Regions from separate parts of the Herbaspirillum sp. BH-1 genome, predicted to be linked through region 2. Evidence: predicted binding sites of a transcription regulator. Region 2 holds the regulator's gene; each other region holds the start of a gene.

Region 1 (10,394 bases), on a different contig from region 2:
AGGGCATCGCGGATGACCTCCAGCGCATGCTGGATATCGTGGCGGTTGGCCACGCCGCCGATGCAGACCCGTACCGCCTGCTCCGGCGCGGCCCCTACGGCAAAGGCGTCGCTGGCCACTACGCCAATGCCGGAGGAGCGCATCTGGGCGGCGAAGCTGGCGGCCTGCCAGCCGCCGCGCAGCTTGATCCAGAGATGGAAGGCCTCGGCTTCGGAGGCGTAGCTGTGTGGCGGCAGGATGCGGGCGGCGATCTTCTGGCGGGCCATGGATTCCTTGCGGATGTTGGCCAGCGCCAGGTCGGCCACGCCATCGCGTATCCAGTGCGTGGCCAGGGTCGAGGTGATGGGCGAGGCCATCACCGTGGTGGCCCGTAGCGAGGCCGTGAGGCGCGCTGCCGAGTGGGTGTCCGGCGCCACCATGTAGGCGATGCGCAGGCCGGCGCCCACGCTCTTGGCCAGGCCGGTGACGTAGAAGGTCAGTTCGCTGCCCAGGCTGGCAATGGCCGGCGGGGTCGAGCGCGGCAGGAAGCCATAGGCGTCGTCCTCGATGATGGCGACTTCGTAGTGGCGGGCGATGTCCACCAGCGCCTGGCGCCGTGACAGCGAGGTGGTGCAGGTGGTGGGGTTCAACAGCGTCGGGTTGCAGTACAGGGCCTTGGGTGCGTATTGCGCGCAGGCGCCGGCAAAGGCGACGGCGTCGATGCCTTCGTTGTCCATCGGCAAGCCCACCAGCTTGATGCCCAGTTGCCCGGCCAGGGCGCGCAGGCCAGGGTAGGTCACGTCTTCACAGCACAGCACGCCACCGGGGCCGACCAGCATGGTCAGGATCGCCAGCAACGCGCACTGCGCGCCAGGGGTGACCAGCAGCCGTTCCGGTTCCACCACCAGCCCGCGCCGGCGCAGCCATAGGGCGCCGGCCTCACGGTCTTCGGGCGAGCCGCCGAAGTCCTGGTAGCGCATCAGGTCGCGCAGCCTGCCGTTGACCTTGCTCCATCCTGCCTGCATCAGTTCCACCAGTTCCGGCGACTCCGGCTCGGGCGGCATGTTCATGGACATGTCCACATTGGGCCGTCCCTCGGTTACGCGGGGGATGCGCGGGCGCCGCTTGCCGCAGACGAAGGTGCCGCGTCCCACCACCGAATCGACCAGTCCGCGTCGATGCGCTTCTGTATACGCCCGGGCCACGGTGGTGAAGTCCAGGTCCAGCGCTTCGGCCAGCTTGCGCTGCGGCGGCAGGCGCTGCTCGGCCTGCAGGTGGCCGGTGGCGACATCCTCGGCGATGGCATTGGCGATGGCCAGATAGAGCGGGCCGCTGCCCTTCTTCAGTTTGGGGACCCACATGGTGCTGTTCTTCGGCATGACGATTCCTTGGTCGGCGTTCCTGGGGGCTCCCGATTCCTACCGATCTCTCTTGAGCTTGCCCGGATTCAATATTGACTGCATCGGCATGCGTCATTGAATGCAATTTGTATTCCATCCAATGCAGCCCCCAGGCGGCTCTCGCTGCACCGCCTTGTGTCATCGAAGACGGCGTGCCTGCACCAAGGTAAAACACGCCGCTACTCCAGAGTGCATGCGGGTTTGCGCGATTGTATGGAGCGATTGAATGGATTGCTGCGCGGGTGCTGAAAAGCCCGTCGGGAAGGTCTCCCCGGGAAGCCGCGAGTGTGCTGGAAGGCGGATCGGCGGTCAGCGATTGACGGGATTTTCATGCAGTCAATTCACGCATTGACGGGGCATTGTTGGCACGCGTGATGCATTCAATGCCAGCGTCGCGGCAACGTCGCCGGACCACTTCCACAAGTGACCACCCACAGCAATCAAGAGGAGTCTCACCATGCCCGCAGTCACCAAAGCAGCCCACGCCCCCGGCGATTTCCTGGTGGATTATGAAGAGAAGGTATTCGAAGACGTCAAAGCCCAGCCGGGTGAAAAAGCGCTGGTGACCTTCCATACCGTGGCCTTCGAAGGTTCGATCGGTTTCGTCAACCTGTTGCAGGCCACGCGTCTGAAGCGCAAGGGCTTCGAGACCTCCATCCTGCTGTATGGCCCGGGCGTGACGCTGGGCGTGCAGCGTGGCTTCCCCACCCTGGGCGATGAAGCCTTCCCCGGCCACCAGAACTTCAACAAGCAGATCGTCAAGTTCATGGAAGAGGGCGGCAAGGTCTATGCCTGCCGCTTCGCCCTGCAAGCCCTGTACGGCCACGGCGAGCCCTCGCTGATCCCGGGCATCCGTCCGATCAACCCGCTGGATGTGCTGGACCTGGTGTTGCTGCATCGTCGCGACAACGCCTTCATCCTCGACACCTGGACCCTGTAAGCGGAAGGGCGGCTCATGAGCATCAACAAGAGAACGGTACGGGCGGCGGCGGTGCAGATCGCGCCCGACCTCGATAGTGCCGACGGCACCGTGGCCAAGGTCTGCCAGGCCATCGCCGACGCCGCTGCGCAAGGCGCGCAGCTGGTGGTGTTTCCGGAAACCTTCGTTCCCTACTATCCGTACTTTTCGTTCGTGCGGCCGCCCTTTGCGTCCGGGCCCGAGCACCTGCTGCTCTACGAGCGTGCCGTCGAGGTGCCGGGTCCGGTCACCCAGGCCGTGTCGGCTGCGGCACGCCAGCATGGCACGGTGGTCGTGCTGGGTGTCAATGAACGCGACCACGGCACGCTCTACAACACGCAACTGGTATTCGATGCCGATGGCGAGCTGGTGTTGAAGCGCCGCAAGATCACGCCGACCTATCACGAGCGCATGATCTGGGGCCAGGGCGACGCCAGCGGTCTGAAGGTGGTGCCCACTGCCGTGGGGCGCCTGGGCGCGCTGGCCTGCTGGGAACACTACAACCCGCTGGCACGCTACAGCCTGATGGCGCAGCACGAGGAAATCCACTGCGCGCAATTCCCCGGCTCCATGGTCGGCCAGATCTTTGCTGACCAGATGGAGGTCACCATCCGCCATCACGCCCTGGAAGCGGGCTGCTTCGTCATCAATGCCACCGGCTGGCTGACCGATGATCAGATCGCCGCCATCGAACCCGATCCCAAGGCGCAGAAGGCGCTGCGCGGCGGTTGCTGTACCGCCATCGTCTCGCCGGAGGGCAAGCTGCTGGCCGAGCCCCTGCGCAGCGGCGAAGGCATCCTGGTGGCCGATCTCGATATGGAACTGGTCACCAAGCGCAAGCGCATGATGGATTCGGTGGGCCACTATGCGCGTCCGGAACTGTTGCACCTGGTGATCGATGATCGCCGTACGTCCCCCATGTCTTCCCTGTTCCCGGCGGAACAGTCTTCTCCTGTCATCCCATCTTCCGCGAGGCCACATCATGCAGACAGCCGTCATCCAGTTGCATCCCCAGCGTTCGAGCCGCAAGGCGCCCATGGAGCTGATCTCGGAACTGCAATCCTTAGGGCTGCGTCTTGACGATCCCACTGCCGGCGCGCAGAGCCGGCGCGGCGGGGCAGGGCCGTCCGACCACAAGGCGGTGACGGTCGACGGCCATACCGTGATGATCCCGGTGCATACGGCCGGCTCCTGGTCCTCGCCCTATGTGGCCACGCAACCGGGCGCGGATGGCGCCTCGCGCATCCTGCGCGACGGCGTCGAGGTGGGGGTGGTGTCCTTCCCGCGCCAGCCGCGCTTCTACAAGATGCAGACCTTCGATGGCATCCCCTACGGCAAGATCGCCACGCTGCACGGCGCCGACGTGCTGGCCACCACCATCCTGCAGAGCTGCATCCGCTACGAAAGCCGGCGCAAGTCCTGCCAGTTCTGCGCCATCGGCCAGTCGCTGGCGGCCGGCCGCACCATCCTGCGCAAGACCCCTGAGCAACTGGGCGAGGTGGCGCGGGCCGCGGTGCTGCTGGATGGCGTCAAGCACATGGTGATGACCACCGGTACGCCCAACGCCACCGACCGTGGCGCGCAGATTCTGTGCGAGAGTGCCTTCGGCGTGAAGTCGGCGGTGAACCTGCCGATCCAGGGCCAGTGCGAGCCGCCCGATGATGACGCCTGGTTCCGCCGCATGCACGACGCCGGCATCGATACCCTTGGCATGCATCTGGAAGCGGTCACCCCCGAGGTGCGCAAGCGCATCATGCCGGGCAAGGCCAGCGTGCCGGTGGAGCGCTACATGGATGCCTTCGCGGCTGCGGTCGATGTCTTCGGGCGCGGCCAGGTCAGCACCTACATCCTGGCCGGGCTGGGCGACAGCGACGAGGCCATCCTGGGCATGAGCGAGCGCCTGATCGCGCTGGGTGTCTATCCCTTCGTGGTGCCCTTCGTGCCGATTTCCGGCACGCCACTGGAAGACCATCCCTCGCCCGACGCCGCTGCCATGCGGCGCCTGTTGAGCCCGCTGGCCGGCATGCTGGAAGCGGCCGGCATGCGCTCCGGCGACGCCAAGGCCGGTTGCGGCAAGTGCGGCGCCTGCTCCTCCCTGTCTTCGTTCGAAAGGAAATGATCATGAGCGATGTGGTCGAGAAAGCTGTTGCCCCCGCCCCTGTGTCGGCATCGTCGGCCCCGGTAGTGCGCATCAAGCTGGCGCTGGACAAATGGGAGCGCGAGCAGGCGCGCCAGCTGCGCCGCGAAGTGTTCTGCGCCGAGCAGGGCGTGTTCCAGGACGACGATACCGACGCCATCGACGCCATCGCCATGCCCATCGTGGCCGTGATGGAGGCGCCCGATGGCAGTCGCAGCGTGGTCGGTACCGTGCGCATCCATGAATCCGCACCGGGCGTGTGGCACGGCTCGCGCCTGGCGGTGGCGCAGCATGCGCGGCGCATCGGCTCGGTCGGCAGCGGCCTGATCCGGCTGGCCGTCTGCACCGCCCATGCCCATGGCTGCCATACCTTCCTGGCCCAGGTGCAGAGCCAGAACGCGCCGCTGTTCCGACGCCTGCACTGGCAGACTCTGGCCGAGATCGAGGTACACGGCCGGCCGCATCACCAGATGCAGGCCGACCTGGCCTTCTATCCGCCCATCAGCGACGGCGAGCGGGGTTTCCTGGCCGGCCAGCGCGAGGAGCGCGCAGCATGAATGCGCGAGACAGCGCGCCCACGCTGGCGCAGATCGTGACGACCCTGCGCGCCGCCCGTGGCATCGCGCACAAGCGCGATATCGATGCGGTGGTCCAGGTGCTGGACCCGGCGCCAGCGGTGCGGCATCAGGGCCACACCCTGGCCGTGGGCGACGACTGTGCCGCCATTCCCGATGGCGATGGCTATCTGCTGTTTGCCATCGAAGGTTTCATCAATGAATTCGTCGAACAGCAACCGTGGTTTGCCGGCTATTGCGGCGTGATGGTCAACGTCAGCGACATCTATGCCATGGGCGGACGCCCGGTGGCGGTGGTCGATGCCCTGTGGAGCCGCGACGGCGATGCCGCGCGGCCGGTGCTGGAAGGGCTGGCCGCGGGTGCGCGCGTGTATGGCGTGCCACTGGTAGGCGGGCATAGCAACCGGCGCAATGACCGCGAGCAGTTGTCGGTATCCATCATCGGTCGCGCCCGGCGCCTGCTGACCAGCTTTGATGCCCGCAGTGGTGACCATCTGGTGGCCGTGATCGATCTGCGCGGCCGCTTCCAGGAACCGCATGCCTACTGGAACGCCAGCTCCGGCGCGCCCGCCGAACGCCTGCGCGCCGATCTGGAATTGCTGCCGGCCATCGCCGAGGACGGGCTGGCCAGTGCCGCCAAGGACATCAGCATGGCCGGCGTGATCGGTACCGCGCTGATGCTGTTGGAGTGCTCCGGCAAGGGCGCGCTGATCGACCTGGAGGCCATTCCCTGCCCACCGGGTGTGGATTTCCAGCGCTGGCTGACGGCCTTCCCCAGTTATGGTTTCTTGCTCAGTGTGCCGGCGCCGGACCTGGAACAGGTACTGGGCCGCTTCGCCGCCCGTGGCCTGTCGGCCGCGTCCATCGGACGCATCGATGACAGCCGCACACTGCGTCTGTCCATGCAGGGCCAGACCGAGACCTTCTGGGACCTGGCCGAAGAAGCCCTGATCGGCTGCGGCCCGGTGCGTGCCGGGCAGGGTGGTGTGTGATGACGCGACCAGTCTCGGCCCAGATGCGGCCCCTGCGAGTTGCCATGCTGACCCACTCGGTCAACCCCCGGGGCGGTGTGGTGCATGCCCTGCAACTGGCCGAGAGCCTGCAGGCCCTGGGACAGGAGACCACGCTGTTCGCGCCCGATGCCCGTGGACGCGGGCTATTCCGCGAAGCCGCCTGTGGTTTTCATCCGGTGCCGGGGGCGGTGCACTGCGCCGACGTGGTGGACATGGTGCGCCAGCGTATCGACGACTATCTGCGCTGCTTCGAACAGCCCGGCATGGACCGCTTCGATCTCTACCACGCCCAGGATTCGATCAGCGCCAACGCCCTGGCCACGCTGGTCGCCCGTGGCGTGATCCCGGGCTATGTGCGCACCGTGCATCACCTGGACCAGTTCGACGACCTGCGGCTGCACGCCTGGCAGGAACGCGGCTATCGCGCCGCTGACCGTCTGCTGTGCGTGAGCCGCACCTGGCAGGACATCCTGGCCCGCGAGCACGGGGTGCGGGCCGAGCTGGTCTCCAATGGCGTCGACCTGCAGCGCTACACCGCCACACCTGCGGTGCAGGCAGCCCAGCGCGACCCGCTGCTGCGCCAGGAACTGGGGCTGGATGGCGCACCGGTGCTCCTGGCGGTGGGCGGGGTGGAACCGCGCAAGAACACCTTGGGCATCCTGCGTGCCTTCCTGCGGCTGCGGCGCGTCTATCCGCAGGCGCAACTGGTGATTGCCGGTGGCGCCAGCGTGCTGGACCACGCCGACTACCAGCGCAGTTTCCAGGATGAACTGCAGGCTGCCGATCTGCCGCCGGGTGCGCTGCGCATCCTCGGCCAGGTGCCGGACGCCGACATGCCGGCCCTGTTTCGCTGTGCCGATGCGCTGGTGTTTCCCTCGCTCAAGGAAGGCTTTGGCCTGGTGGTGCTGGAAGCCATGGCCAGCGGCGTGCCGGCAGTGGTCTCGCGCATCGCCCCTTTTACCGAATATCTGGACGGCGGTTGCTGCGCCTGGGTCGATCCCCATGACCCGGCCTCGATTGCCGCCGGCATTGCGCATGCGCTTGACCCGGCCGGCCGCGCCGCGATGGTGGCCGCCGGCCAGGCGATCTGTGCGCGATTTTCCTGGTCGCGCTCGGCGCGACGCCATCTTGAGCTTTATCACGATTACCTGGGCCAGCGCGCCCCATCTGCAACACGCCAAGAGGAACACCATGCCTGAAATGCACTTTCGCGTCCGCTGGCCGGACGATACCGTCAGCGACTGCTATTCGCCCTCGCTGGTGGTCAAGGAACACCTGCAAGCCGGTAGCCGTTATCGGCTGGCCGATTTCGTCGAACGCAGTGTCACCGCGCTCAACATCGGCAGCGAGCGGGTGCGCGAGAAATACGGCTTCGCCTGCTCATCGGCCATGGACCAGCTGCGCCGCATCGAAGAGACCGCCGCCCGTTTCGAGGGCCAGGCCGACGCCGAGGTGGTGGTCGAAGCCTTCCTGCCCTGATCTGCTCATCCAACCCGACAACATCCCACGAGGAACATCATGTCCATTGCAAGCCAAGGCGCAGTGCGCCATCACAGTGTCATCATCATCGGCGGCGGCCAGGCCGGGCTGTCCATCAGCTGGTACCTCAAGCAGGCCGGAGTCGATCATCTGGTGCTGGAAAAGCACCAGGTCGGCCACGCCTGGCGCAACGAGCGCTGGGATACCTTCTGCCTGGTCACGCCCAACTGGCAATGCAACCTGCCGGGCTATCCGTATCGCGGCAACGATCCTTTCGGCTTCATGAAGAAGGATGAGATCGTCGAGTACCTGGACGGCTTCGTCGCCAGTTTCCAGCCGCCGGTGCGCGAGGGCGTGAGCGTGAACAAGCTGTGGCGCGAGGACGGGCTGTGGCGCATCACCGCCAGCGATGGCGCCTATTCGGCCGACCAGGTGGTGGTGGCAGTGGGTGGCTATCACATCCCGGTGGTGCCGCGTGCGGCCGAGCGCCTGCCGGCCGATATCGTGCAGATCCACTCCAGCCAGTATCTCAATCCGCAATCGCTGCCGGAGGGCGAGGTGCTGGTGGTGGGCACCGGCCAGTCCGGTTGCCAGATCGCCGAAGACCTGCACCTGGCCGGCCGTCGCGTGCACCTGGGCGTGGGCGACGCGCCCCGCGTGGCGCGCACCTACCGGGGCAAGGATGTGGTCGAGTGGCTGGACAAGATGAAGTATTACGACCTGCCGGTGGACAAGCATCCGCTGGGCACGGGCGTACGCGAAAAAACCAACCATTACGTCACCGGCCGTGATGGCGGGCGCGATATCGACCTACGCAAGTTCGCCCTGGAAGGCATGCAGCTCTATGGCAAGTTCGAGAGCCTGGAGGGCGAGGTGGCGCACTTCGGCGGCGGCGTGAAGGGGTATCTGGACGAGGCCGACGCTGTCTCCGAGAGCATCAAGGACAGCATCGACCGCTTCATCGACGCCAACGGCATCGAGGCTCCCACCGAAGCCCGCTATGTGCCGGTCTGGCAGCCGCCTTCGGATACGGCGCGGGCGCTGGACCTGCGCGCCTCGGCCATTTCGGCGGTGGTCTGGTGCATCGGCTTCCGTACCGATTTCAGCTGGATCAACGAACCCATCTTCGACGGCCGTGGCTATCCCGGTCACGAGCGTGGTGTGACGGCGGCTCCCGGCCTCTACTTCCTGGGCCTGCCGTGGCAATACACCTGGGGCTCGGGCCGCTTCTCCGGCATCGACCGCGATGCGCGCTACCTGTTCGACCACATCAGCGCCTTGCGTGCCGGGGCGACGTCGTCCACTGAATCGACACCATCGGCCCTGTCACAGGCCGCCTGAGCCCAAGGGAGTTTCCCATGTCGCAGCAAGCCGTACTTTCGCCCGTGGACGCTGCCAGTTCCGCCTATGGCCGCCTGATGCAGCGCTCGCAGCAGGACCCCGAGGGTTTCTGGCGCGAGCAGGCCGGCCGCATCAGCTGGCAGCGCGATTTCGATCAGGTCCTCGACGACAGCCGGGCGCCGTTTGCGCGCTGGTTCGTCGGCGGGCTGACCAATCTCTGCCATAACGCCGTGGACCGCCATCTGGAAGCGCGGGCAGAGCAGGCGGCCCTGATCTGTATTTCTAACGAGATGCAGGGCGAGCCGAAGGCGCAGCAGGGCGGCTGCTATGAACGCGTATTGAGCTATCGTCAGTTGCATCGCGAGGTCAATGCGATGGCCGCCATCCTGCTGGAACGCGGGGTGCGGCGCGGTGACCGGGTGCTGGTGTATCTGCCCATGGTGGCCGAGGCCGCCATCGCCATGCTGGCCTGCGCCCGCATTGGCGCGGTGCACGCGGTGGTGTTTGGCGGCTTCGCACCGGCCAGCCTGGCGAGCCGCATCGTCGATGCGCGCCCGGCGCTGGTGGTGTGTGCCGATGCCGGTTTCCAGAATGGCGTGGCGGTGGGCTACAAGGCCTGGGTCGATCAGGCCCTGGAGATCGCCGGTCATGCCTGCCCGGTGCTGGTGGTGGATCGCGGCGTGTTGCCCTGGACGCGGGTGATCGGGCGCGACCATGACTACGCGGCGCAGCGCGAGCGCCATCTGCAGGCCGACGTGCCCTGTGTCTGGCTGGAATCGAACGAACCCAGCTATCTGCTCTACACCTCCGGCACCACCGGCCAGCCCAAGGGCGTGCAGCGCGATACCGGTGGCCACGCGGTGGCGCTGGCGACGTCGATGGACCTGTTGTTCCAGGCCCGGCCCGGGCAGACCCTGTTCACCACCTCCGACCTGGGATGGGTGGTCGGTCACAGCTATGGGTTGTATGGTCCTTTGCTGCTGGGCATGCGCAGCGTGCTCTACGAAGGCTCGCCGCTGCGGCCCGATGCCAGTGCCTGGTGGCGGCTGGTGGAGCGGCATGGCGTGGATCTGATGCTGTCCTCGGCCACGGCGATGCGGCTGCTCAAGCGGGGTGGGCGCCGCGCCTTTCGTAGCGCGGACCTGTCGTCCTTGCGCTGCCTGTTCCTGGCCGGCGAACCGCTGGACGAACCGACCGCCGACTGGCTGGAAGAGGCGCTGGGCAAGCCTGTCATCGATCACTACTGGCAGACCGAGACCGGCTCGCCCATGATCGGTCTGCCGCTGACCGATCTCGATGGTCACACCCCGTTACGACGCCAGCGGGGTTCACCGGGACTGCCGGCGGCCGGCTACCGGCTGGCCGTGCTGGAGGGGCAGGGAGGGCAGGGCAGCCAGCCCTGCGTCCCCGGTGACAAGGGTTTGCTGGTCGCCAGCGGCGTCTTGCCGCCCGGTTGCCTGACTACGCTGTGGCAGCGTGATGAACAATTCCTGAGTACCTACTGGCGGCGCG
Region 2 (10,394 bases):
ATTCACCCTTCACGTACAGCTGGGGAATGGTTGGCCAGTTCGAGTATTCCTTGATGCCCTGACGCACGTCGGCGCTTTCCAGCACGTTGACGGTAACGATGTTCTCGGCGCCGCTGGCCTTGAGCAGCTGGATGGCCTTGCCGGAGAAGCCGCATTGCGGGAACTGGGCGGTTCCCTTCATGAACAGCACGACAGGGTTTTGGGTCACGGTTTCTTTGATCCAGGATTGGACGTCGCTCATGGCTATGCCTTTAAAAATGGGATTGCCGACATTATAGGGAAAAGCCGCCGCTCGCGTTGAAGTCGGCAGGGTTGCGGCGTGGTTGGGGTGTCGTCCGGCATTGCTTGGTGGAAATCATTTATACGATTTCCCTTTGGACCTTGCCACCAAGATGAGGGCGGGAGGAGCCCCTTCAAGTCTCATTACGGGCCGCGTCGGGAGAACAACGGCGGTGATGGACGCGGGATCACTGTTTGCCACAGGAAATGAAACCGACCCCGGCGCCGCAAAATGAAAAAGGGCGCTTGCGCGCCCCTTCCTCATGAGATTCCCACCTTATGCGTCACGCTGTCGTTGCGCACCCGCCGGCAGGAATGGTCCCGGGTCCTTGTCTTATGCCGCGCCAGCCACTGCATCAGTGGGGGTATCGTCGGGCAGACGCTTGGCCATGGAGTGATGCTCCTGCAAGCGGTCCTTGTGCTTGATGACCTGGCGGTCGAGCTTGTCGATCAGGGCATCGATGGCGGCATAGAGGTCGTGCGCAATGCTTTCCGCATGTAGATCCTTCCCCTTGATGTGGACGTTGATTTCCGCTTTTTGGCGCTTTTCCTTTTCTGTGAGTTTATCTACGCTCAGGATCACGCTGACGTCGATCACGTTGTCGAAATGGCGCTTGATACGGGCCAGCTTGCTTTGCACGTATTCCCGGATGGCGGGGGTCAGTTCGAGGTGGTGTCCACTGATGGTCAGATTCATACAAGACTCCTATCGTGAGGTCACTGGAGGTTCGTGCGATGCATCGTCTACAGCTGCTGTACCACGGGCACGGTCTTCGTGTCGGATGGCATGGGCACCAGGTAGGGATGCTTGCCTGAACACAGCAACGGTACTGCTACAGAAAAACTGAGGAAAGCTCAGAGGGACTTGCGGAGATTGACTGGCGGAATCTTCAACACTTCGCGGTATTTGGCGACTGTGCGTCGCGCGACCACCATGCCTTGTTCTGCCAGCATATCCGCAATCTTGCTATCGGATAATGGGGTCTGCGGGTTTTCGGCTCCTATCAACTGTTTGATCAGCGCCCGTATCGCGGTGGAGGAGGCTTCGCCTCCGGTTTCAGTCGCGACGTGGCTACCGAAGAAGTACTTCAACTCGAACATGCCGTGCGGCGTGAGCATGTATTTCTGAGTTGTCACGCGAGAGATTGTGCTCTCGTGTAGACCCAGTGTATCAGCAATTTCACGCAGCACAAGGGGCCGCATGGCGACTGCGCCATGTGAAAAGAAGTTTCTTTGACGTTCGACAATAGCCTGCGCGACTCGCAAAATTGTATCGAAACGTTGCCGCATGTTCTTGATGAGCCACTTGGCTTCCTGCAACTGGGAAGACAGCGATCCTTCGCCCTTGGCCTGCTTGAGCGCACTCGCATACATCGCATTGACGCGCAGCTTGGGCATGACCTCATGGTTGAGCATGACCTGCCAGCCGTTCTTTGTCTGTTTGACAATCACGTCCGGCACCACGTAGTCCGAAGCATCGCGCGCGAATTCGGCGCCCGGATGCGGACGGCACTGACGGATCACCGTCTGTGCTTCGCGCAGGTCCTCGTCATCGCAATCGAGGGCCTTCTTGATCTTGTTGAAGTCGCGTTGCGCGAACAGCGGCAGGTAATCCTCGACGATCCTCAAGGCCAGCTTGCGGGTGACGAAGGGCACCTTGGGCAGGCGGCGGATCTGCAGTGCCAGACATTCACCGGCACTGCGCGCACCCACCCCGGCCGGGTCCAGGCTCTGCAGCAGCTTCAGCGAGATCGACAGTTCTTCCAGGTCAACGCCCAGCTCTTCCGGCAGGCGCGCGAGGATGTCTTCCAGCGGTTCTTCGAGGTAACCACTTTCGTCCAGCGCATCGGTGAGCAGTTCCAGCAGCGCACGGTCGCGGTGCGTGCGGGCGGTGACCCGGATCTGTTCCAGCAGGTGTTCGCGCAGGGTCAGCTCATGCGCTTCCAGTTGCGGGCGGGCATCGTCATCGTCGGGCGACTTGCCACTGCGCGCCACGTCGTCGAAGCTCCAGTCGGATTCCCCGCTGACGCCGCTCTCGGGGCTGTTGTCCTGGTAGTCGAAACTGGCTTCGCCATCGGTAGCGGCAGGAGCTGCTTCGTTGCCGCTGTCGCCAGCGGGCTCGGCCACTCCGGTGGAGGGCGCCGAAGAGACCGCGCCATCGGCCAATAGGCGCACCGAATTGTCGAGCGCGTCGTCCAGGCGTTCGAGCAGGGGATTGTCGGACAGGATCTGTTCCAGTTCCTGGTGCAGTTCCAGCGTCGACAGTTGCAGCAGCCTGATCGACTGCTGCAGTTGCGGCGTCAATGCGAGGTGCTGCGAGGTACGTAACTGGAGCGACTGTTTCATCTGTCTTTCTGGGAGCGGCGTGGCCCGCTGGTTGCAATACCGTTGTACGGCCGATGGACGGTGGGTGCTACATGCGGAAGTGTTCGCCCAGGTATACCCGGCGCACCGATTCGTTGGCGATGATCTCTTCCGGGTTACCGCTGGCCAGCACCGTGCCCTGGTTGATGATGTAGGCGCGGTCGCAGATACCCAGGGTTTCCCGCACGTTGTGGTCGGTGATGAGCACGCCGATGCCGCGTTCCTTGAGGAAGCGCACGATGCGCTGGATTTCGATCACTGCAATCGGGTCGATACCGGCAAACGGTTCGTCCAGCAGCACGAAGCGCGGATCGGTGGCCAGTGCGCGGGCGATTTCCACGCGGCGGCGTTCGCCACCGGAGAGCGACAGTGCCTGGCTCTCGCGCAGCTTTTCGATCTGCAGTTCATGCAGCAGGTTGTTCAGGCGGCCCTCGATTTCATCGCGCGAGAGCGGCTTGCCGTCTTCCTGGCGCAGCTCCAGCACGGCGCGGATGTTGTCTTCCACCGTCAGCTTGCGGAACACCGAGGCTTCCTGCGGCAGGTAGGACAGCCCCAGCGTGGCGCGCTTGTGGATCGGCAGGCGCGAGATGGGCGAACCGTCCAGATCGATTTCGCCACCGTCCGAGGGGACCAGGCCGACGATCATGTAGAACGAGGTGGTCTTGCCGGCACCGTTGGGGCCAAGCAGGCCGACCACTTCGCCACTACGCACTTCCATGGAGACGTCACGCACCACCTGGCGCGCACCGTAGCTTTTCTTCAGGCCGCGAACGACCAGTGAGCTTGCCATCGTTACTGGTCCTTTCCGTTCTGACGGCGCTGGGCCGGTGCCGGCGTAGCGGGCTGTGCGGGCGTGGAAGGCTGGGAGGCATCCGCCGGAGGCGGGTTCTTGGGCTGGATCACGGCAGTGATGCGTCCTGCCCCCGGCTTGCTTTCGCCGCTGGCGGTGTTGTTGACGGAGTAGAACTCGGCGCGGCTGTCATAGGAAATGAATTCGCCATTGACTTCGTCAGTGATGCGGCTGCCATCCATGCGCTGGATGTGCGCGCGCTGGAACAGCTTGGAGACCTCGGTCTGCTCGGAATACTCGATGCGTTCGGCCTGGCCTTCGATCCACAGGTTGGGGCCACCATCGCGCTTCTGGCGGAAGTTCGCCAGTGCACCAGGAGCCGCGTACAGCACCGCATTTTCATAGCCGTACTGGTCGGTCGTGAGTACCACGCGGCCTGCCTTGATGATCAGGGTGCCGCGGGTCATGACGACGTTGCCGGTGAAGGTCTTCACCTGGCGCACGTCGTCGTAGACCATCTGGTCCGCCTCGATGTTGGTGGGCTTGGTGGAGTCCGCCTTCTCGGCGTGGGCCACGCCGCACACGGCAGCCAGCATCAGCATCGGCAGTAAGAGTGAGCGTTTCATGGATTTCCTGTCTGGTCGGTTCTTGGCGTTTTTATCGTGGGGACAACCGGTTTAGCGTTTCTTCGGCGTGGGCTCGTAATAACCGCGCACATTGCCGAACAACTGCACAACCTGGGTGGCGTTGTTGGCCAGCATGCCCACTCCATTCAATCTGGTGGTGCCCATCGTCATTGCAACCGGTTTGTCGGTCTTGACGATCTCGTCATCGGGCAGCAGCAGCAGGTATTCCGAGACCAGATGCATCGGCGCACGGCCGTTGGCGGCGCCACGGATGGCGTTGGCATTGCCATACATGTGGATCTGGGTCTGGTCGTCGGTCACGCGTGCCGTGTCGGAATACAGTTCCATCGGAGGCTTGTCCTTGTCCAGGCTGTGCACCACCGGCTTGGTGATCTCGAAGGAGTCATCCAGCGGGAAGTGGACCATCTTGGTCCCGGAAACGTCATAGCGCGGGAGGCCCGTGGGACCGAGTTTCACGTAGTTGAAGTTTTCCAGGTAGTAATCGGGTTTGCCACGTGGGCGCTGTACTGCGTGCTGGTCGCTGGAGGCACGCAAGGCCTGCAGTACCCAGAAGCTGCCCAGGGCCGCGCCGATCAGGATCACCACGATCACCGCCAGCCGGATGCGCTCGGCGGCGCGTTCTCCGCTGCGCCCGCTCATGCCAGGTACGGCGCCAGCGCCGCCTCGTAGTTGCCCTGCGCGGCCAGCACCAGGTCGCAGACTTCGCGCACGGCGCCGTTGCCGCCAGTGGCCTGGGTCACGTAATCGCAGCGCGCCTTGACCTCGCGGTGACCGTTGGCCACGCACGCCTTGAAGGCGACGCGGGTCAGAACCGGCAGGTCGATGATGTCGTCGCCCAGGTAGCCACATGCGGCCGCCGTGAGCTGGGTGTGCTGCAGCAGTTGTTCGAAGGCCTGGCGTTTGTCGTGTACGCCCTGGAACACGTGGGCGATACCGAGGTCGCGCGCGCGCCGCAGTACATAGGGCGACTGGCGTGCGGTAATGATGGCGGCGGCCGTGCCGAACTGTTGCATCATCTTGATGCCGTGGCCATCGAGGGCGTTGAAGCGCTTGAAGGCCTCGCCCTCTTCGCCGTAGAACAGGCCGCCGTCGGTCAGGACGCCATCGACATCGAAGATCATCAGGCGAACGCCGGCTGCCTTGGCGAGGGCGTCCGGCGGCAGGGAGCTGGTGAAGGCGGACGCGGTCATCAGATTACCTTGGCGCGGGTCAGGTCATGGATGTGCAGCGCGCCCGTGAGGACGCCCTCGGCATCGGTGACCAGCAACTGGTTGATACGGAATTGTTCCATCAGCTGTACGGCGTCCACCGCCAGCCGATCCTGGTTGATGCTTTGCGGCTGGGCGTGCATCACTTCGGCGATGCTGAAGCTGGTGAAATCCTGGCCCCGCTCCAGCAGGCGGCGCAGGTCACCATCGGTGAATACGCCGATCGGCCGGAACTGCTCATCCACCACGGCCGTCATCGCCATGCCCTTGCGCGTGATTTCCATCAGCGCGGCCGATAGCGAGACATCCGGACGCACCGCCGGGATGGCCTCGCCACTGCGCATCACGTCGCGCACGTGGGTCAGCAGGCGGCGGCCCAGTGCGCCACCGGGGTGGGAGCGCGCGAAATCTTCTTCCAGGAAGCCGCGGGCGTCCAGCAGCGACACCGCCAGCGCATCGCCCATGGCCAGCGTGGCCGTGGTGCTGGCGGTGGGGGCCAGGTTCAGGGTACAGGCTTCCTTGGCCACGCCCACGTTGAGGTGCACCGCCGCCATCCGGGCCAGGCTGGAATCGTCATTGCCGGTCATGGCGATGATCACGGCACCCATGCGCTTGATGATGGGGACGATCGCCAGCAGCTCGGCGGTTTCGCCGGAGTTGGAAATGGCGATGAAGACGTCCTTGGGGGTCACCATGCCCAGGTCGCCATGGGAGGCTTCGGCCGGATGCATGAACAGCGAGGGGCTGCCGGTGGAGGCGAGCGTGGCGGCGATCTTGCGGCCGATGTGGCCTGATTTGCCGATGCCCGAGACCACGGTGCGGCCCTGGCATTGCAGCACGGCCTGCACGGCTTGTGCCAAGGGCTCGGCGCTATCGTCGCGCAGGCGGCTCTTCAGCGCCAGGATGGCATCGGCTTCGATCTGCAGGGTCTGGCGCGCCAGCTCGACGGCACGGCGGGCAGCCTCGGCGGAAAAAGATGCAGATGTGGTTTTGTCATCGGTTACACTCATAACCGAAGTATAAACGAATTAGCAAAGCAAAAAACTTGCCAGATGTAAGGGAATGCTGTTGAGCTTGATATAAGGTGCAGGATTGCGACGCACCGCAACATGCTCGCCAGGGGGGGAATCACTGCCGGTTCCGGCAGCACTGAAGAAGGCGGGGCGCAGGGCGCCGGCATCAGACCGGCATCAACCAGGAGCCCGGCTACGCCAACCAGCATGCACCGTTGCGGCCCGCCTCCGCCACCCGCCGCGGTGAGCTGCGGTGAACACCCTCCCGCGCTGCCTTGCTCTGGTGCGTTGTCAAATTGCTCATATTCACTGCGTTGCATTGTCATAAGAAACTAAACAAGCCATGTTTTCCGGACTGGAACTGACACTCTTCCTTCTGGCTGCGGCGGTGCTGGGCGTGGTCGCCTTCCGCATGATGCAGTTGCCGCCCATGCTGGGCTATCTGGTGGTGGGCATCATCATCGGCCCGCACGGGCTGGCCTTCGCCGAAGACAATGAAACCACCCACGCCCTGGCCGAGTTTGGGGTGGTGTTCCTGATGTTTTCCATCGGCCTGGAGTTTTCCCTGGCCAAGCTGTCGGCCATGCGCCATATCGTCTTCGGGCTGGGCGTGGCGCAGGTGGCCACCACCATCGCTGCCACCATGGTGATGGCCTGGGGCTCGGCCATGGTGCTGCCGCAGTTCATCAACGTGAGCTGGCAGGCGGCCTTCGCGCTCGGCGGCGCCCTGACCATGTCATCCACCGCCATCGTCTCCAAGCTGCTGACCGAACGGCTGGAACTGGAAACCGAGCATGGGCGCCGCATCATGGGTGTGCTGCTGTTCCAGGATCTGGCCCTGGTGCCGCTGTTGATCGTGGTGCCGGCGCTGGCCAACAACTCCGGCAACATCATGGTCACACTGGGTTGGGCCGTGGGCAAGGCGATGGTGGTGCTGGCGCTGCTGCTGTTCTTCGGCAGCAAGCTCATGCGTGGCTGGTTCCGCATCGTGGTCAAGCGGCGCTCGCAGGAACTGTTCATGCTGAACCTGCTGCTGATCACCCTGGGCGCGGCCTGGATCACCGAAAAGGCCGGCTTGTCCCTGGCCCTGGGCGCCTTCATCGCCGGCATGCTCATTTCCGAGACCGAGTTCAAGCACCAGGTGGAAGAAGACATCAAGTCCTTCCGCGATGTCCTGCTGGGCCTGTTCTTCATCACCATCGGCATGCTGCTCAATGTGCGCACGGTGGTCGATCACTGGTTTCTGGTGCTGCTCCTCCTGACCGGGCCGGTGCTGCTCAAGTTTGCCCTCATCGCCGGGCTGGCGAGGCTGTTCGGATCGTCCACCGGCGTGGCGCTACGGGTCGGCCTGGGGCTGGCGCAGGCCGGGGAGTTCGGCTTCGTGCTGCTGAGCCAGGCCGGCGGACTCAAGCTGGTCGATCCCTTGCTGATCCAGGTGATCCTGGCGGCGATGGTGCTGTCGATGCTGGCCACGCCCCTGATCCTGGCCAAGTCCGACGCCATCGTCATGCGATTCTCCGCCAACGAGTGGATGCTGCAATCCCTGGCCCTCACGCAACTGGCCACCCGCACCATGGGCGTGCAGAAGCACGTCATCATTGCCGGTTTCGGCCGCAGCGGTCAGAGCCTGGCGCGCCTGCTGGAGGAGGAGGGGATCGCCTACCACGCGCTGGAGATGGACCCGGAACTGGTGCAGGATGCCCGCAATGGGGGCGCCAATGTCTCCTACGGCGATGCCGCCCGGCGCGAAAGCCTGGTGGCCGCGGGCATCCACCGTGCCGCCGCCCTGGTGGTCACCTATGCCAGTACGCCCTCGGCGCTGAAGGTCTTGCATCACGCCGCCGAACTGGAGCCGGAGCTGCCCGTGATCGTGCGCAGCCATGACGACGCCGATCTCGAAAAACTGCTCGCCGCCGGTGCCACCGAGGTAGTGCCCGAAGCGCTGGAAGGCAGCCTGATGCTGGCCTCGCATGCGCTGGTGATGCTGGGTGTGCCATTGCGCCGCGTGGTGCACCGCGTGCAGGATGCGCGCGATGAGCGCTATGCCTCGCTGCGCGGCTATTTCCATGGCATGTCCGACGCCGAGGCCGATGGCGTGGGCATGAATGTACGCCTGCAGTCGGTCACCCTGATCGACGGCGCCAGTGCGGTCGGTCACACCCTGGCCGAGATCGACCTGCCCGCGCATTGCGGCGCCGAGGTCGCCATGCTGCGCCGGGGCAAGCAGCGTCTCGATGCGCCTGATCAGGCGGTGCTCATGGCCGGTGACATCGTGGTCTTGCGCGGCAGTTCGGAGAGCATCCTGCGCGCCGAAAAACGCCTCCTCAGCAAATGAGGATCACCCCCGCGCAATGAGGCCTTGTTCCCCTGGTACGGGAAATGCTAGTGTTGCTGGATGGTAGCGGCGCGGCTTATTCGCCTGCGTCGCCCGTGTCAGGACAAGGGCTTCGCACAACGAATCCCTTGTTGAAAAAACAATAGCAAGTCCGGGAGGAACATGTTCAGCACACTCACGATCAGGGCTCGCCTGATCTTCGTCATTGGTTTTCTGGCCCTGCTGCTGGTGGCATCGGGCGTTCTCGGTCTGGTCGGCCTGCGCTCGACCAATGCGCAGATGCGCTCGCTCTACGAGGACAGGCTGGTGGCGCTGTCCCAGCTGGAACGCATGTCAGCGGCGCTGGATGCGGCGCGCAACGGCATTTCCACCTCCATCGTCGGTGACTCCGGCGATATCGACGCCAACATGGACAAGCTGGAAAAGGCCCTCAAGGCCAACGATGCCGTCGTCAAGCAGTACCAGGAAACCGTGTTGACCACCGAAGAAAAGGCGCTGCTGGACAAATTGCTGCCGCAACGCCAGAAATTCATCACCGATGGCATCAAGCCCGCGGTCGAAGCCCTGCACAATCGCGACTTCCAGGGCGCCATCGAAGTCTATGGTGGCGTCATGCTCAAGCTCTATGCCGATGCGCATGCCACCCTGGGGCAATTGATGGACCTGCAGCGCAATGTCGGCCGCGACCTGTATGAACAGGCGCAGCAGCGCTACCAGACCCTGCTCGTCGTGATGAGCGTGGCCATGGCCGCCGGCCTGGCGGTAGCGCTGCTGATGGGGGTGTTGCTGGTGAAAGCCATCTCGGCACCGCTGCGACATGCCGTCGCGCTGGCGCAAGCCGTGGCCGCAGGTGACCTGACCCAGCGCATCGAGGTGCACAGCCAGGACGAGACCGGCCAGCTGATGCAGGCGCTCAAGCAGATGAACGACAACCTGCAGGGCATCGTCGGCCAGGTCCGCCTGAGTACCGATACCATCGCCACGGCTTCCAGCGAAATCGCTCACGGCAACCTGGATCTTTCCTCTCGTACGGAACAGCAGGCTGGTGCCCTGGAAGAGACCGCCTCGGCCATGGAAGAACTGACCTCGACCGTGCGCACCAACGCCGACAATGCGCAGCAGGCGCGGCAACTGGCGCATTCGGCTTCCGAAGTGGCGGTACGTGGGGGAGAAGTGGTGCGTCAGGTGGTCGATACCATGAGTTCCATCAACCAGTCCTCCAGCAAGATCGTGGACATCATCAGCGTGATCGACGGCATCGCCTTCCAGACCAACATCCTGGCCCTGAACGCTGCAGTGGAAGCGGCACGTGCCGGCGAGCAGGGACGTGGCTTCGCGGTCGTGGCGTCGGAAGTGCGTTCGCTGGCCCAACGCTCGGCGGCGGCGGCCAAGGAAATCAAGGTGCTCATCGATGATTCCGTCACCCGGGTGGGTAGCGGCAGCACGCTGGTAGCCCAGGCCGGCGCCACCATCGACGAAGTCGTCAAGAGCGTGCAGCGCGTCAGCGAAGTGGTCAGCGAGATCAGTGCAGCCGGGCAGGAACAGAGCCAGGGCATCGAAGAAGTCAACCGCGCCATCACGCAGATGGATGAGACCACCCAGCAGAATGCCGCGCTGGTGGAGCAGGCCGCTGCGGCCGCCCAGGCCATGCAGGAGCAGGCGGCGCGCCTGTCGGAAGCGGTCAGCGTATTCCGTGTTGGCGGCAGCACCGTGCTGGCGGTTCAGTCGTCCAGCATCACATCCTCGGAGGCCGCCGAG
Region 3 (10,394 bases), on a different contig from region 2:
GAGGATGCACTCGTCAAGGGGGCGACCCTGGTATGCGGTGGGCGCGCCGATACCACGCTGATGTCGGCTACCCTGCTTGACCATGTGACGCCGGAGATGCACATCTTCCATGAGGAGTCGTTCGGACCTGTCAAGCCGATCATCCGCGCCAATGATGACGAACACGCGATTGCGCTGGCCAATGATAACCAGTACGGATTGTCGTCCGCCATCTTCAGTCGCGATGCTGCCAGGGCGATGCAATTGGCGCGTCGCATCGAATCGGGCATCTGTCACATCAACGGCCCCACCGTGCATGACGAAGCACAGATGCCCTTTGGTGGCGTCAAGGGCAGTGGCATCGGCCGTTTCGGTGGCAAGGCCGGGATTGCTGAATTCACCGATCTGCGCTGGATCACCCTGCAAACAACTCCCAGGCACTACCCCTTCTAGTCGTTCCCACACCGCACTCAAAACAAGCGGAAAAAAGCCGCACATGAGGAGACACGCATGACCAGCCCCACCACGACCATCGACATCGGCAAGGTGCTCGACGATGGTCCCTTCACTCGCTTTCAGAAACTCATCGTGCTGCTGACGGCACTGGCCGTCATCTTCGATGGCTGCGATACCCAGCTGATCGGCTTTGCCATGCCCATCCTTATCAAGGAATGGGGACTTACCCGCGCCGCCTTTGCCCCGGTCGTAGCAGCCGGTCTGGTCGGCATGGCCATCGGCGCCGCCACGGCAGGACTGATGGCGGACCGATTCGGGCGTCGCCGGGCAGTCATCGTTAGTGTCGTGGTGTTTTCTGTCGCCACGGCCGCAATCAGTATGGCACCGGACACCACGACCATCATGCTGCTGCGCTTCATCGCGGGCCTAGGCATAGGCGGCGCAGTGCCAACTGCATCGACCCTCACGGCGGAGTTTTCTCCAGCACGTTTTCGCACCCTGGCCATCACCATCACTATCCTCTCCATTCCCTTGGGCGGGATGGTGGCTGGCTTGCTGGCAAGTTTCGTGTTGCCGATGTTTGGATGGCGTGCACTGTTCCTGGTCGGAGGCGTGCTACCGATGGGGCTGGTCGTGGTGATGATCATGGCCTTGCCGGAGTCGCCGCGCTTCCTGTCGCGACGTCCCGCGCGCTGGCCCGAACTGAAAGTCCTGCTGGCGCGCATGTCCCGTCCGCTCTCTGCAGAGGCTGGTGATGTCCAGTTCGTCGACCGTCGCGAACAGAATGCGGAACAGCACGCGGGATTCTCGGCCTTATTCAAAGGTGGCCTTGCACTCGATACCATTGCGATCTGGTGCGCCTTCTTTATGTGCCTGCTGTCGGTATACACCGCATTCAGTTGGCTGCCGACGATGCTGAGTAGCGAAGGCTTTTCGATCACCAGCGCCGGTTTCGGATTGACGCTCTACAACATGGGAGGGGCGCTGGGTGCGCTGCTCTGTGCCCTGATGATCACCCGCTTCGGATCACGTGTGCCGTTGCTGCTCTGCTGCCTGGGTGCGACGCTGAGTGTATTGTTGCTGACAAGGCTGAACCTGAGCAGCAACGTCGCCGCGACCATGAGTGGTCTGTTCGCACACGGTATGTTCGTCAACGCCGTGCAGGTGACCATGGTTGCCTTGTGTGCCCATGTATACCCAACCAGCGTGCGTGCCACAGGCACTGCCTCGGCATTTTCATTCGGCCGCCTGGGCTCCATTTTGAGCGCGTTCGCCGGCGCATCAGTGATCACCAGCGGTGGCGCGTTTTCCTACCTGGTGTTGCTGGCTGGCGCGATGACGTTGGTGTTGTTGGCGCTGGCGGTTGTGCGACGACATATACCCGCAATCACTGGCTGAAAAGTTCAGGCGATGCACTAAGTGCGCGACTACTCGAAGGTGGACAGTGGCGGTTATCGTGCTCCAATAGCGGAAAGACCACCATACTGGTGGTCTTTCCATGGGAGCTGATCCGCCTTTGACTACGCTATCAGCCCACTATCAGGGTGCTCGGCGGATGTTAGGGCTCAGCCGACTTTATTGTGAAAATAGGGCGGTAATTTTCATTCCACCGTCATCTTCACCAACTCGTCTCCCGCTCCGCCGTCGACGAAATCTTATGGATCGCCAGATCGGCGCCTTCGAATTCCTGTTCAGGATCAAGGCGGATGCCGACCGTCTTCTTCAGCAGGCCGTACACGATCCATCCGCCCAGCGCCGCAATGGCGATGCCCATCACGCTGCCCACCAGTTGCGACATGAACGACACGCCACCGCGTCCCCCCAGCGCCTGCAAGCCGAAGATGCCAGCCGCCAGGCCGCCCCACAGGCCGCATAGCCCATGCAGGGGCCAGACACCCAGCACGTCGTCGATCTTCCATTTGTTCTGGGTGCGGGTGAACATCCACACGAAGATGGCGCCGGCCATGCCGCCGGTGACCAGCGCGCCCAGGGGGTGCATCAGGTCGGAGCCGGCACATACCGCGACCAGGCCGGCCAGCGGGCCGTTGTAGGCGAAGCCGGGGTCGTTGCGGCCCATCAGCAGTGCGACCAGGGTGCCACCGGCCATGGCCATGAGGGAGTTCATCGCGACCAGGCCGTTCATCTTGTCCAGGGTCTGCGCGCTCATCACGTTGAAGCCGAACCAGCCCACCGTCAGGATCCATGCGCCCAGTGCCAGGAAGGGGATGTTGGAGGGGGGATGGGCGGCGACCGCGCCTTCCTTGCTGTAGCGGCCGCGGCGCGCACCCAGCAGCAGCACGGCGGGCAAGGCGATCCAGCCGCCGACGGCGTGGACCACGATGGAACCGGCGAAGTCGTGGAATTCGGCGCCGAAGGTGGCCGCCAGCCAGGCCTGTACGCCGAAGTGCTGGTTCCAGGCGATGCCCTCGAAGAAGGGATAGACCAGGCCGACCAGTACGGCTGTTGCCAGCAGCTGCGGGTTGAATTTGGAGCGCTCGGCGATGCCGCCCGAGATGATGGCTGGAATGGCGGCGGCGAAGGTCAGCAGGAAGAAGAACTTCACCAGCTCGAAGCCACTGCGCTCGGCCAGGGTTTCGGCACCGGCAAAGAAGCTCACGCCATAGGCGACGTAGTAGCCGATGAAGAAATAGACAATGGTCGAGACCGCGAAGTCGGCCAGGATCTTCACCAGGGCATTGACCTGGTTCTTCTTGCGCACCGTCCCCAGTTCCAGGAACGCGAAGCCGGCATGCATGGCCAGGATCATGATCGCCCCCAGCAGGATGAAGAGGGCGTCTGCGCCGTTTTTGTGATCGTCCACCAGAAAATCTCCCAAAAATTGTGCAAGGAAAGAGTCGAAAGCCCGGACTGATGCAATTTTCGTTCCATTTTGGTGATTATTTTGCAGTGGCTTGATTCAAAAGGACTTTTCAGGTGCGTCAGGTGCTTGTCAGCTTGTGATGCGCACGAAAATTGTGCGATGTGGGCGGGCGGTACGGTGGTGCGGTTTGTTTTGGTGCGAGAGCAGGGCGGCTCGAATTTTTTTGAAAATCACGTCATTTAGCCGTTTTGGGGGATCCGGTCAGCATTGGTCATCGTGCTTTCATGGAACGGTCATACGCGATTGCTAAATTGCAACTCCCTTCTTTTTTCCTCACCCTCAGGAGTTGCCATGCCAGACCAGAATTCGCCAGCCGAACCCAGCCGTCGCCGCTTCCTGCGCGACAGCGCCGTCACTGCCGCCGCCGCCGGCAGCGTGGCCGTGATCGCCAGCCCCGCCAGCCTGGCTGCCGCGCCGGCCATCGTCACCGCCGAGCGTCTGCGCCCGCAGTTCCCGGGCGGGATCATGAGCGGCGACGTTACCCGCGACAGCGCCATCGTCTGGGCGCGCGCCGACCGCAATGCGCGCATGCTGGTGGAGTATTCCACCAGCGAGAACTTCGCCGATGCGGTGCGCATCGCCGGCCCCACCGCGCTGGCGCGGGACGACTACACCGCCCGCGTGGACCTGCGGGTTTTGCCGGCAGGGCAGCGGGTGTATTACCGCGTGCGTTTCCAGGACCTGGTGCATGAGTCGGCCCTGAGCGAGCCGCTGACCGGCAGCCTGGTGGTGCCGGCCGCGGCGCGCGGGCAGGCACGCGACATCACCTTCGCCTTCTCGGGGGACGAAGCCGGCCAGGGCTGGGGCATCAATGAGCAATGGGGTGGCTACCGGGTGTACGAGAGCATGCGCCGCTTCCGTCCTGACTTCTTCATCCATTCGGGCGACCAGATCTATGCGGACGGTCCGATCCAGGCCGAGGTGAAGCTGGACGATGGCAGCCTGTGGCGCAATGTGGTGACCGAGGCCAAGTCCAAGGTGGCGCAGACGCTGGACGACTATCGCGGCAACTTCGCCTACAACATGCTGGATGCCAGCAAGCGCCGCTTCGCCGCCGAGGTGCCGTTCCTGGTGCAGTGGGACGACCACGAGGTGCGCAACAACTGGTATCCGGGCCAGGTGATCGGCGCCCAGGAAAAGCGCTACGACGAGCGCAACATCGATGTGCTGGCGGCCCGTGCGCGCCAGGCCATGTTCGAACACAATCCCTTCCGCATCGACCAGGCCGATCCTTTCCGCATCTATCGCGCCTTCAATCACGGACCGCTGCTGGAGGTGTTCATGCTGGACGAGCGCAGCTATCGCGGTCGCAATTCGCCCAATCGCCAGCGCGGCGGTCACGATGCCGAGTTTCTCGGGCCGGAGCAGATGCGCTGGATCAAGCAGGCGCTGCTGCGCTCACGCTCGACCTGGAAGCTGATCGCCAGCGACATGCCCTTGTCCATCGTGGTGCCGGACCTCAATGTCGATGTGTCGCCCGGCACCTTCGAGGCCTGGGCCAATGCCGACAATGGCAAGCCGTCGGGGCGTGAACTGGAGGTGGCGGAGCTGCTGCGCTTCATCAAGCAGCACGACATCAAGAACGTGGTGTGGGTGACGGCCGATGTGCACTATGCCTCGGCCACCCACTATGCGCCCGAACGCGCGCAGTTCACCGATTTCAAGCCTTTCTGGGAATTCGTCGGGGGGCCGATCAACGCCGGTACCTTCGGCCCGGGCGAGATCGATCGCACCTTCGGTCCGGATGTGCGTTTCGTGAGCATTCCGGCGGACATGAAGCAGAACCGCTCCCCGGCGGAGCTGCTGCAGTTCTTCGGTATCGGCAAGATCGATGCGAAATCGGAGACGCTCACCGTGACGCTGCACAATACCGACGGCAAGGAAATCTACAAGGTTGAACTGCCGCCCGAGGCCTGATGTTCAATGCCTGATGCGGCCTTGAGCTGAAGGCCGGACCGGTTTCAGCCCGGTCCGGCCAGCTTGCGCGAGATGGTGGCGCAGGCTTGCAGCAGCGGCGCCACATAGGCCTGCTGTGGATCGGGCAGGCGCCGGAACAGCGGGATGCTCACGCTCACGCAGGCCACCGGCAAGCCATCGGCGCCGACGATGGCGGCACCGTAGCAGAAGATCTGGGCTTCGTTCTCTTCACGGTCTTCGGCATAGCCGCGGGCGCGGGTCTGTTCCAGGTCTTGGCGCAGAGCCGACAGATCGGTGTGGGTATGCTCGGTGAAGGGCTCCATCTGCAGCGTGCGCATCAGGTTTTCGCGGCGCGATTCTTCCAGGCCGGCCAGATAGGCCTTGCCCACCGAACTCGAATAGAGCGTCACGCGGGTGCCGATGCGCGAGGCCATGCGCACGGCTTGCGGGCTTTCCAGTTTCTCGATGTAGACCATGCTGACGTCGCTGGGGACGGCCAGGTGGATGGTCTCGCGGGTGATGTCGCGCAGCTGGCGCAGCGGTTCGATGGCGGTGGTGCGGATATCGCTGCGGTCCCAGGCGCGGCTGGCCAGGTTGATCAGGCGCGGTCCCACCTCGAACTGTTTGCTGCGTGGGTTTTCCACCACCATGCCCTCTGCCATCAGGGCGGCCAGGATGCGATAGACGGTGGGGCGCGGATAGCCAGAGAGCGCCGCCAGCTGCGCGATGTTCAGCGGCGCGTCCTGGTCGGCGATCAATTGCAGCACGGCGACGAACTTGGAGAAGGCGGCGGTGCCGGCAATCTTGTTCGGATCGTCGGGATGTTTGTCGTGGTCTGGCATGGGCGCAGGCTTAAGGAGACAGGAGCAGAATCGGGAGCGGGAGCGGGAGCGGGCAGATTATAGCGGAGCCTGGTAGCGTCCCAGCGCAAAAAAGCCCGCGCCGCCTGGAGCAGCGGACGCGGGAAAAGGCATGCATGGCATGGGGGGATCAGGCAATCAGATAGCCGCCGTCGACCGGGATGATGGTGCCGGTCATGAAGGAGGCGGCGGGTGAGCAGAGGAAGGCCACGACATTGCCGATGTCTTCCGGGCGGCCCCAGCGGTTCAAGGGAGTGCGCGCCAGGATAGGGCCGGCGCGGGTCGGGTCGTCCTGCAGGGCCTGGGTGAGCGGGGTGGCGATCCAGCCCGGCGCCACCGCATTGACGCGGATGCCGTCGGCCGCATAGGCAATGGCCAGTGACTTGGTCAGCTGCGCTACGCCGCCCTTGCTGGCGCTATAGCCGGGGACCAGGCCACCACCGAAGAAGCTGAGCATGGAGGCGGTGTTGACGATGCAGCCGCCGGACTGTCGCAGCAATTCACGGGAAGCCGCGCACACGCGCATGGTGCCGGTGAGGTTGACGGCGATCACCTGTTCGAAGACTTCGGTCTCCAGTTCCGCGCCGCGCTTGATGATGCCGGCGCAGTTGACCACGATGTCCAGTTGCTTGAGGCCGGCCAGGGCAGCGCGTACGCTCTCTTCGCTGGCCACGTTCATTTCCACCAGGGTGATGTCGGTGCCGGTGAATTCCTCGTGGGCGAAGGGCGGCAATCCGGCTGCAACGACGCGGGCGCCGAGTGCTGCCAGCTGGCGTGCGACGGCGCCGCCTATGCCCTGGGTGCCGCCGGTGACGAGGGCGGTCTTGCCCTGCAGAAGATCGGGAATGAAGCTCATGGTGTTCCTTGTGGATAGCGAGGGTGGCAGGGGACTGGCTGGATGCCGCTACCCGCGGGCGGCGGCATCGGGTCAGGCGACTGCGTAGAACGGGATCAGGCGTGCGATTCGATGGGTTTGTCGACCACGAACATGTACACCAGCGCTGCTGCAAAGGCCACCGCCGCACTGATCAGCAGGGCGTTGACGAAGGAGTGGGTCTGGTCCACCACCACCCCGGTGATGACCGGCGCCAGCGAGCCACCGAGGTAGCCGCCGAAGTTCTGCATGCTGCCCAGCGAAGCCACCAGACGGCGCGGGATGGCTACCGACACCAGTGCCCAGGCACCGCCCGAGGCCATGTTCACGAAGGCCATGGCCAGCGAGATATAGACGATCGCCAGGGTGGTGCTGGGGGTGTAGGCGGCCGGGATGGTGAATGCGCCGGCGCCGATCAGGCCGGCACAGATCGGCCACTTGCGGCTGCGGATGGCGGGCATGCCGCGCTTCATCAGGCCATCGGCGATATAGCCGGAGGACAGCATGCCGAGGGTGCCGAAGATGTAGGGGATGACCACCACCCAGCCGGTACGTGCGATGGACAGGTGACGCTCATGCTCCAGATAGGCCGGCAGCCAGGTCAGGTACAGCCAGACCATGTAGATCACGCCCATGAAGCCAAACAGCATGCCCCAGGTGGTGCGGTACTTGAAGAGGCTCTTCCACTCGTTCCAGGTCAGCTTGGCGTTGGCATTGGGATCGGTGTCGTGGTCGTCGGCCAGGTACAGCACCTCGGACGGGGTCAGTTCGATTTCGTTGCGATTGCGGTAGAACAGATACCAGCCCACCGACACCGCGATGCCCAGTACGCCCATGATGACGAACATCATGCGCCAGCCGAAGGACAGCATCAGGATGGTGAGGATGGGCGGCGCCAGGGCGGGGCCGATGGTGGAGGAGGCCACGAAGATGCCGGTCGGTCCACCGCGTTCGCGCATGGCGAACCACTCCGAGACCACCTTGGCCCCGGCCGGGAATTGCGGTGCCTCGCCCAGGCCCAGGAACACGCGGGCCACCAGGAATTGCTGCAGGGTGTTGACGAAGCCGCCGGCCAGTTGCGCCAGCGACCAGACGAACATGCCGGCGCCCAGCATCACGCGCGCGCCGAACTTGTCCAGCATGGCGCCGATGGGCAATTGCGAGAAGGCGTAGGCCAGCGAGAAGGCCGACAGCAGCAGGCCCATCTGCGAGGCGCTCAGGTTCAGTTCCTGGCTCACCGAATGATTGGCGATGGACAGGGTGCTGCGGTCAAGATAGTTGACGATGCCTGCCAGCATCAGGAAGGTCAGTGCGACGACCTGTATGCGTTTGAGTCGGGGGCTCTTTTCCTTTTGGACTTCCATGGGTTACGTCTCCAGAGTGAATGAGTTGATGCCATTGGCGTGCTTCCTGCCGGCGCCGTCTGCTGCGGCGCTCTGTGTCGGTGACATGGCGAAAGCGTCATGCGAGGACGCGGTCTTGAGGACGTTGTGGATGCCGTCCCTGCTACTGCTCCGGCACGGCCGGGGTGATGTCTGCATCGCCCCTGGCCGTGATCCTCGCTTGCCCGGATGATTCTGCGGTTCTGCCTTCCTGCTCTGCTCAGTAGGTGGCGCGGCCACCGGAGAGGTCGAATACGGCACCTGTATTGAAGCTGCACGAGCCCGAGCACAGCCAGGCGCACAGTTCGGCCACTTCTTCCACGCTGCCGAGGCGGTGCATGGGGCTCTTGGCGATCATGGTCTGGACGTGGGCCGGCGACATCTGTTCCAGCAGCGCCGTCTTGACCGCCGCCGGGGCGATGGCATTGACCAGGATGCCGGTCTCGGCCAGTTCCTTGCCGAGCGACTTGGTCAGCGCCAGCACGCCGGCCTTGGCGGCGCTGTAGGCTGACGCATTGGGCGTGCCTTCCTTGCCGGCCAGCGAGGCGATGTTGACGATGCGCCCGCGTCCGGCCGCACGCATGGCCGGGACCACGCTGCGGCAGGCGTGGAAGACCCCCAGCAGGTTGACTTGCACGATGCGATGCCATTCGGCCACGTCGTATTCGTCCAGCGGCACGGTGGGGCCGGCATAACCGGCATTGTTGATCAGGAAGTCGATGCGGCCGGTCTCCACCAGCAACTGATGGACCGCATCCTCGACCGAGCCTGCATCGGTGATGTCCACCTGTTGCTGTCGGTAGGGGGAGCTGGCAGCCTGGTGCAGGTCCCACACCACCACGCGTGCGCCGGCCTCGGCCAGGCGCGCCGCGATGGCCGCGCCGATACCGCCATGGCCGCCGGTGACCACGGCCACGCAGTCAGGGAAATCGTAGTTCGCAGTGTCGTAATGCATGCGCTCCGCCCTCAGCGCACGAAGCGGTCGACGTAGTCGCTGCCCAGCCCGACTGCTTCGTAATGCTTGCGGCACATATCGAGCTTGGTGAAGACATCTTCATAGCCTTCGAACTTGCCCCAGGGGTCGCAGTAGAACATCACGCCGGTGATGTGGAAGTAGGTGATCATTTCTTCCACGTCTTCCGGTACGTAGAGGGTATGGGTCTCGCCGGGCGGTTCGAAGACATAGCTACCTTGTTCGGCGATCCAGTCATGCTCCAGGTAGCGCCATTTCCCCTTGAGCACCATGCCGTGGACGGGCGCGGGATGGCGGTGGCGTGAGAGCACGCCGGACTTGCGCACGCGCAGCAGATTGGTCCAGTAGCCCTGCGAGACATTGAGGCAGAGCGGGCGGAACCAGACGTTGTCGGCCTGCGGTACCCAGACGCGCTCGTCCTCGGGGACAGCGGGGTTGACCACGATTTCCAGCGGGGCTTCCTTGGGGTTGGGGAATTGATAGGGCTGCATCTTCGCGTCAGCGGGCATGAGTGTGCTCATGAGGTCTCCAGGCGGGATATTTGTCTTTTATTGTCCATGATATGAACAATGCGTCTGCAATATGGTCACTTTGAATGATCAGAAAGTGAAAGTCAACAGCGTAGTGGCCCGATCCCGTTTCCACAAAAGCGAGTCGCCATCCTTGATATCGATCAAGCGTCAGGCAGGCAAAGGCAGGCCGAGGCACGCAACACGAGCGCAAGGGGCTGGCCTGGAATGATGAAATTTATGCGCCGATGACGTTCAAGCCATCGGGCGGGAGCGCTGCTGCAGGGGATGGGAAGGTGAGGCCGGGTGCCAGCGGGTGCGTGGCGCTGTCAGTGGTCCCAATGGACCTGGGCGAATGCCTCGGCGAGGAAGTCCAGCATCGCCCTGACCTTGGCTGGCAGGTGGGCGCGGCTGGGATAGACGGCGTAGATGCCCAGCGAAGGCGTGCCGTAGTCGGCGAGGATGGGGACCAGCTGGCCGCTGCGCAGATACTGGTCGATCATGAAAGTGGGCTGGCGCGTGATGCCCACGCCGCCCAGCGCCGCCTGCACGCAGCTGTCACC

Evidence for each region. The regulator sigma-54, encoded in region 2, starts transcription at its own class of promoters, with help from an activator protein. The targets are predictions, from matches to a motif close to TGGCANGNAANCTGCTTT.
Region 1: HBH1_RS06240 (MSMEG_0572/Sll0783 family nitrogen starvation response protein) is a predicted target of sigma-54. The motif match lies at 1,743-1,760, and genes of this name have one in related genera.
Region 3: HBH1_RS03795 (ammonium transporter) is a predicted target of sigma-54. The motif match lies at 3,306-3,323, and genes of this name have one in related genera.

The regions. Positions count from the first base shown of each region.
Region 1 covers NZ_PKOI01000003.1:280,001-290,394, forward strand. The annotation lists gene HBH1_RS06230 (AAA domain-containing protein) at 1-1, shown strand, start outside; gene HBH1_RS06235 (aminotransferase-like domain-containing protein) at 1-1,358, opposite strand, end outside; gene HBH1_RS06240 (MSMEG_0572/Sll0783 family nitrogen starvation response protein) at 1,837-2,319, shown strand; gene HBH1_RS06245 (Nit6803 family nitrilase) at 2,335-3,417, shown strand; gene HBH1_RS06250 (MSMEG_0568 family radical SAM protein) at 3,374-4,456, shown strand; gene HBH1_RS06255 (MSMEG_0567/Sll0786 family nitrogen starvation N-acetyltransferase) at 4,459-5,031, shown strand; gene HBH1_RS06260 (sll0787 family AIR synthase-like protein) at 5,028-6,041, shown strand; gene HBH1_RS06265 (MSMEG_0565 family glycosyltransferase) at 6,086-7,261, shown strand; gene HBH1_RS06270 (MSMEG_0570 family nitrogen starvation response protein) at 7,254-7,541, shown strand; gene HBH1_RS06275 (MSMEG_0569 family flavin-dependent oxidoreductase) at 7,581-8,882, shown strand; gene HBH1_RS06280 (AMP-binding protein) at 8,900-10,394, shown strand, end outside.
Region 2 covers NZ_PKOI01000011.1:29,641-40,034, reverse strand. The annotation lists gene grxD (Grx4 family monothiol glutaredoxin) at 1-241, opposite strand, end outside; gene hpf (ribosome hibernation-promoting factor, HPF/YfiA family) at 614-976, opposite strand; gene HBH1_RS15325 (RNA polymerase factor sigma-54) at 1,135-2,625, opposite strand; gene lptB (LPS export ABC transporter ATP-binding protein) at 2,693-3,433, opposite strand; gene lptA (lipopolysaccharide transport periplasmic protein LptA) at 3,436-4,059, opposite strand; gene lptC (LPS export ABC transporter periplasmic protein LptC) at 4,111-4,719, opposite strand; gene HBH1_RS15305 (KdsC family phosphatase) at 4,716-5,270, opposite strand; gene HBH1_RS15300 (KpsF/GutQ family sugar-phosphate isomerase) at 5,270-6,298, opposite strand; gene HBH1_RS15295 (monovalent cation:proton antiporter family protein) at 6,645-8,636, shown strand; gene HBH1_RS15290 (methyl-accepting chemotaxis protein) at 8,799-10,394, shown strand, end outside; gene HBH1_RS15285 (phytanoyl-CoA dioxygenase family protein) at 10,358-10,394, opposite strand, start outside.
Region 3 covers NZ_PKOI01000002.1:131,235-141,628, forward strand. The annotation lists gene HBH1_RS03785 (aldehyde dehydrogenase) at 1-432, shown strand, start outside; gene HBH1_RS03790 (MFS transporter) at 490-1,833, shown strand; gene HBH1_RS03795 (ammonium transporter) at 2,054-3,256, opposite strand; gene HBH1_RS03800 (alkaline phosphatase D family protein) at 3,608-5,233, shown strand; gene HBH1_RS03805 (IclR family transcriptional regulator) at 5,278-6,075, opposite strand; gene HBH1_RS03810 (SDR family NAD(P)-dependent oxidoreductase) at 6,224-6,949, opposite strand; gene HBH1_RS03815 (MFS transporter) at 7,045-8,331, opposite strand; gene HBH1_RS03820 (SDR family NAD(P)-dependent oxidoreductase) at 8,570-9,304, opposite strand; gene HBH1_RS03825 (2,4'-dihydroxyacetophenone dioxygenase family protein) at 9,316-9,843, opposite strand; gene HBH1_RS03830 (LysR family transcriptional regulator) at 10,161-10,394, opposite strand, start outside.